DNA from 2 places in the Bacillus sp. JJ1521 genome. Region 1 is predicted to be linked to the other one. Evidence: a T-box and tRNA genes for the amino acid it is inferred to sense, from the RefSeq annotation. Region 1 holds a T-box; the other holds one or more tRNA genes.
What was found. The T-box of region 1 lies ahead of V7147_RS05055 (valine--tRNA ligase). A T-box ahead of a tRNA ligase gene usually reads a tRNA of that ligase, here a tRNA-Val.

Region 1 (3,431 bases):
TCAGGCCAGCCCATAGTTGAAAATGGCCATAATGCCGAACTAAACCATGTATCTAATACATCTTTATCCTGCTCCCAGTTTTCAGAGTCACTAGGTGGTTCATGGTCAACATAAACCTCACCTGTTTCTTTATGGTACCAAGCTGGGATTCTGTGACCCCACCATAATTGACGGGAAATACACCAGTCACGAATGTTTTCCATCCAACGTAGATATGTTTTTTCAAAACGATCCGGAACGAAATGTACCTTTTCTTCCTGAGATTGTAGCTTAATCGCTTCATCAGCTAGTGGCTGCATTTTAACAAACCATTGTGTAGATAAATATGGTTCAACAACTGCACCACTTCGTTCACTGTGACCTACTGAATGAAGGTGATCTTCAATTTTAAATAGTACGCCTTCTTCTTGCAAATCCTTTACAATTTTCTTTCTGCATTCAAAACGGTCCATGCCTTGGTATTTACCAGCGTTCGCATTCATTGTTCCATCTTCATTCATAACAAGGACGCGCTCGAGATTGTGGCGATTTCCAACTTCGAAGTCATTTGGGTCGTGTGCAGGTGTGATTTTAACAGCACCAGAACCAAATTCCATATCAACATAATCATCACCAACAATCGGAATTTCTCTTCCTACGATTGGGAGAATGACTGTTTTACCAATTAAGTGTTTGAAACGCTCATCCTCTGGGTGAACGGCAATGGCTGTATCGCCTAGCATTGTTTCTGGACGAGTTGTTGCAATTTCAATAGACCCGCTACCATCAGCTAATGGATAACGCATATGGTAAAATGCACCTTGAACATCTTTATAGATAACTTCGATGTCTGAAAGGGCAGTTTTTGTTGCTGGGTCCCAGTTGATAATGTATTCACCGCGATAAATAAGACCTTTTTTATAAAGGGCAACGAATACTTCACGAACTGCTTTTGAAAGGCCTTCATCAAGTGTGAATCGTTCCCTTGAGTAATCTAAACCAAGTCCTATCTTTGACCATTGCTCACGAATATGACTAGCATATTCTTCCTTCCACTTCCATGTTTCTTCTACGAATTTTTCACGACCTAAGTCATAGCGAGTTTTCCCTTCCTCACGTAGCTTAGCCTCAACTTTGGCTTGTGTAGCGATACCCGCATGGTCCATTCCAGGTAGCCATAGAACATCATAGCCTTGCATTCTTTTTATACGAGTTAGGATATCCTGTAAGGTTGTATCCCACGCATGCCCTAGGTGTAACTTTCCTGTTACGTTTGGTGGCGGAATGACAATGGTATATGGTTTCTTCTCAGCATCGTCTTTAGCTTCAAAAAATTTACCATCCAACCAATATTGATAGCGGCCCGCTTCAATCGCCTGCGGGTCATACTTTGTTGATAGCGTTTTTTCATTACCTTCCATAAGAATTCCTCCTTAAAATGCTTCGAATTCAATCAAATGCGCCTTGGCGTATTTATTCAGCCCTGGCTGAATAAATAAAAAACTCCACTCATCCTTATTAAAAGGACGAATGGAGTATATTCGCGGTACCACCTTTTTTCATAGATAAAAAAGCTTTATCTATGCTCTCAAGAAAAGATAACGGCTTTTCACCGGCTTTTACTACTCAATTTTCATAAAAGCTACTTAAGGGCGACCTTCCATCGTAACGTTCCTAAGAAATCTCTCAGCAAATGATTTCTCTCTCTGAAGGGGTATTCGATGTACTCTTCCCTCTCATTGTATGTAAGCAATTATATATTTACCTTAAGATTCTACTACTAATGTTTATGAATTTCAATAGGTATTGTCAATAAGGGTAGCCAAATTTTTTATACTTTATTCTCCTCCATGCAATTTGTCACAAATTTTTGTAACCTTATTCACCAGATATTTACCACTAAAATAAAGGTAAAGCCCCGTGGATGCCACGATTTTTCAAAGGTAAACTTTCGAGCAGTAAGATCTAAGACTAAATACGCCACATCCTGTGGCAACGTCATTGTGGCCCACATCGTGTGGGCCTAAAGAAATCCGGGCGCAAATATGCCAAGGCACAATTGATTATTTAAGGAGCTGTTATTGATATGGGGAGTATCGTACAAAAGTTTGGAGGCACCTCAGTAGGGTCACCAGAAAGAATTAAAAATGTTGCAAATCGCGTTATTCAGGAAGTCCAATTAGGAAACCAAGTTGTGGTTGTTGTATCAGCAATGGGTAAAACTACAGATCAGCTTGTAAGCTTAGCAAATGAAATTACAAGCTCGCCAAGTAAACGCGAGATGGATATGCTGTTAAGTACAGGAGAACAAATAACAATCGCTCTTTTAACAATGGCGCTACAGGAAAAGGGCTATGAAGCCGTATCTTATACAGGGTGGCAGGCAGGTATTGAAACTGAGGCCGTACATAGCAATGCCCGCATTGAAAATATTCAAGTTTCAAGAGTAAGCGATAGCCTTCAAGAAGGAAAAATCGTAGTTGTTGCTGGATTCCAGGGAATCAGTAGTTCTGGAGATATAACGACTCTTGGACGGGGTGGCTCTGATACAACTGCAGTTGCACTTGCAGCAGCGTTGAACGCGGACAAATGTGATATCTACACAGATGTAACAGGTGTATATACGACAGATCCTCGCGTTGTGCCATCTGCACGTAAACTTCATTCCATTTCCTATGATGAAATGCTGGAGCTTGCAAACCTTGGTGCTGGTGTGCTACACCCGCGTGCAGTTGAATTTGCGAAAAACTTTGAAATGCCGCTTGAAGTACGTTCAAGTATAGAGCTAGAAAATGGAACCATTATTGAGGAGGAAGTTTCAATGGAAAAGAATCTTGTTGTTAGGGGAATTGCTTTTGAAGACCAGATCACAAGGGTAACAGTATCTGGATTACCAAATGAATTACACACACTATCAACCATCTTTGGTACACTTGCAAAGAATGGTCTTAACGTTGATATCATCATTCAAAACCAAACTGATGAAAATCATACAAATATTTCATTTTCAGTAAAAACACCAGATTTACGTGACACTTTAGCTGTTTTAGAAAATAACAAGGGTGTATTAAAATATGAGAGCATCCAGCATGAAGATGGTTTGGCGAAGGTTTCAATTGTAGGGTCTGGAATGGTTTCAAACCCAGGGGTTGCTGCTGATATGTTCCAAGTGCTTGCAAAAGAAAACATTGAAGTAAAAATGGTAAGTACATCTGAAATCAAAGTTTCCACCGTTGTTGAACAAGGAAGTATGGTACGTGCGGTTGAAGCTTTACATGATTCATTTAACTTAGCAACGGTGGAAGAGGAAAAAGCAAAAGTTAAACTATAATTTATATACAAAAAGGGTCGTTCAAAGGAGCTTATATCATTTTGGGCGCCCTTTTCTATATAAAAAAACTGCACAAATTGTGCAGAATTTAATCTTCGGTGATGTCATTTTGGTCCCATTT
Region 2 (3,431 bases), on a different contig from region 1:
GAGCTTTAATTTTGAAATGCCTTGCTCTTTCGCAATGTCCTCCATCTTATGCATAATGACATTTCCAGCTCCTTTTTTACGGTGTGAAGCGAGGACACAAATACGTTCCACTTTACCGTATTCATCTAGCACTCGGAAACGTCCAGCTCCTACAGGTTCATTGTGATCATAAAGGACAACATGTGTAGCTTCATCTTCATATTGATCAATCTCTTCTTCAAGGGGTACATTCTGTTCTTCAACGAAAACTACTTTTCTAATTGTGTAGGCATCGTCTAGTTCTTTGTTGGTTGTTACAATTCTTGCTTCCATACTGTGTTTAATTTTCCTTTCCTAAACGAAATGTCTCATAAACGGTCCATGAACCGTTTTCTAGCTGATACAGGAGATGGATTCGGTCAATTTGCTCCTCGTGGTCCATTTTTAACATACGTAATTGACCATATACATCTGAATGCTCATCACTGGATAGCTTTTGCCCAATTGTAATATGGGGAACAAACGCATACTCGGATTCTCCTTCAAAATAACCAGAGTGAAGTGCATTATGTAATTTTTGTAATTCTTCATTAGGATCGACTTTCAAGTAAATTACATTATTAACAGGTGAAAAGGAGCTAACTTTTAAGACCTTTAATTGAAATGGTTCGACCTGCTTGGAAACCGCATCTAATTCCCTTGTAATATCCACAATTTCATCATCGGATGCTTCAAATGCATTCTTAACCGTGATATGTGGTGTAATTAATGCATAATGTGGGTCATAGCGTTTGCGATAAGAATTAGCCGTGTCTTGAAGTTTTTTGGACGGGAAGATAACAATGCCATATTTCATTTTATTGCCCTCCTAATGGTTTAATAAATTCAAAACGTGAACCAAATGATGTTTTACGAAGATAATAACACAATTATATCAAATATCTGAAAATGATAGAATACTTAAAACAGAATCAAATACGCTTTGGCGTATTTGCGCCCGATTTTTAGGCCCACATGAAGTGGGTCATGAAGACGTTGCCACAGGATGTGGCGTTTTTAGTCTTCGATCTTACTGCTCGAAAAATTTCCATTGAAAAATCGTGGCATCCGCCGGAGGCTTTAACTATATTTAGAAAAGTTGAAGACTTCTACTGAATAAAGTTATAACAACATTTTTGAAAGGGCCCTTGGTAAATCAGGCTGCCAAAACTTCCATGTATGGTTGCCATTAAATTCCTCATAAAAATAGGGATAACCCTTGTCCACAATGATGTCATGCAACTGACGGTTAGGTGTTAAAAAATCTTCGATATCACCTTTTGTCGTTTTCACTTCGGTTTCACCTGTTCCAATGACATGATACAAATCAAGGAGGTGTGGCTCTCCAAAATGTTCAACCTTCTGAAGAACATGCTGATTTACAAGAGGTGATTGCATGATCACCTTTCCAAATGTATGAGGGTATTCAAGTGCTGTTAAAAGTGATATAGTCGCTGCTAGTGAATCCCCAATTAGTGCTCGACCTTGGCCCATTTGATAAGTTGGAAACTCTTGATCAAGGAATGGTACCAGTTCTTCCCCTAAAAAGCGCTTATATAAATGGTGTTGCTCACCATCGGGGTGATACTTCCTACGGCGGTCCGCAACGCTTTTATAAGGAACCCCAACAATAATGGTATTGCTAATTTCACCAGTTTCTAAAAGCTGATCTGCAACTCGTGCAACCCTGCCAAGATTAAAATAATCTCGTCCGTCCTGAGCGATGAGAACATTGTATTTAAATAGGGGAGTGAAGGCAGCTGGTAGATAAACAATTAGTTCAAGTTCTTCGTTTAAAATCTTACTATGTATAGTCATTTCCCTAACTGTGCCTTTATTAACCATCGTCTTATTAATCCTCCAATAAACAATTTACATCCTTAATTATACAGTTTTAAAAAAGGAAAGCACAGAAAAAATCCATATCATTCTAAATACTTATTATACGTGTTTTTCTTAGGTATGGTTTTACACTAAAATTTGATTGACAAACCTTTAAAAGCGATGTATATTATGAATTATTCATACATATTGATTCCGTAGCTCAGCTGGGAGAGCACTACCTTGACAGGGTAGGGGTCGGAGGTTCGAGCCCTCTCGGAATCATCAACTAAAAAGCTTCAAATCTCTTTTTTTATAAGGGATTTGGGGCTTTTTTATTTAACTTTTCAACATAATACAAAGTTTGAATATAAATGAATAATGTAAATGCATTACAAAATTTAATGGTTTGAAAATGTTACATAAAGTTTAACTTTTGAAATTCCTTGAAAGGAATGTGGCGGAAATGAATCAAGAGAAGCTAAAAGAATATTTAAAAAAACTCAGGGGCGATGTTCAAACAACCATTTTTCAACATACCCAAAACAATTATGTCGATTCCACAAATCTTAGTAAAACTAATTTAAGAGCTTTTTTTATATTGAATAGAATGCTTCAACCAAATATCAATCGTGTTTTACTCGAAGAAGGATTTTTGCCACTTTCTAACAGTAGTCCCCATATCATGTATTCCTTAAATAAAATCATTCAACACCTTTCAAAAGAAGATTCTATCCCACATTCAAATAAGGAATATATTGAAGTAAACGCCGCGAAAACATTAAAAGAAGAACGTAAAGATAAATTGTTTGGAAAAGCACCAAATACCAAACAACAAATTATGGTAACCCTGGATAGTTCCATGCTTAAAACGCCTGAAGTTTTTAATGATCTGTTGAAAGCCGGCATGACAATTGCGAGAATTAACTGTGCTCATGACGATTTAATGGTTTGGAAAAAGATGATTCAAACATTAAAAATGACTGAAGCGAAGTATCAAGGAAGTGGTGCTGGAAAAGCTTCTGAATGCAAAATTTATATTGATCTGCCGGGACCCAAAATTCGAATTGGGCCAATTATATCTAGTAAAATAAAAAAAGGCATGAAAGAAAATGTTATAAAAATAAAGAAAAATGATGTTTTACGAATTTATAAAGACGATCAATTTGTTGGCCATCCGAAAAAGGGATCAGAACCAGCATCTGTCGGAATTACCCTTCCGAAAGCAGTGCGGAATGTTCGCATAGGAGATAGGGTGTATATTGATGACGGGAAAATCTTTGCCAAGGTCTCATCGATTACTGGAACATATATTGAATTGAAAATTATATTAACAAGAAGATTGGAAGAAATAATATCCCCGGAAAATGGAATAAACTTTCCAGACTCTCTTGTCCATCTGAATGTTCCAGCCGTTTCAAAATCAGATTTATCCATTTTAAAATCAATGTACAAAGATATTGATATAGTCGGAATCTCATTTATTAACCATCCAAAAGATATCCAAATTGTAAAGCAGCAGATAGAACTTCTAACAGATGAAAAAAAAGGAATCGTTGCAAAAATAGAAACAAAAAATGCCTTATTATCTT

Region 2: it has a tRNA-Val gene. The T-box ahead of V7147_RS05055 (valine--tRNA ligase) is inferred to sense a tRNA for this amino acid. The anticodon was not compared.

The regions. Positions count from the first base shown of each region.
Region 1 is NZ_JBALOX010000028.1:14,529-17,959, forward strand. Features, by position in the region: gene V7147_RS05055 (valine--tRNA ligase) at 1-1,400, opposite strand, end outside; T-box leader at 1,499-1,728, opposite strand; gene V7147_RS05060 (aspartate kinase) at 2,066-3,310, shown strand; gene V7147_RS05065 (YslB family protein) at 3,399-3,431, opposite strand, start outside.
Region 2 is NZ_JBALOX010000042.1:3,542-6,972, reverse strand. Features, by position in the region: gene V7147_RS07410 (GNAT family N-acetyltransferase) at 1-312, opposite strand, end outside; gene V7147_RS07405 (YjcG family protein) at 320-835, opposite strand; gene V7147_RS07400 (alpha/beta hydrolase) at 1,141-1,863, opposite strand; tRNA gene V7147_RS07395 (tRNA-Val) at 2,052-2,124, shown strand; gene V7147_RS07390 (pyruvate kinase) at 2,306-3,431, shown strand, end outside.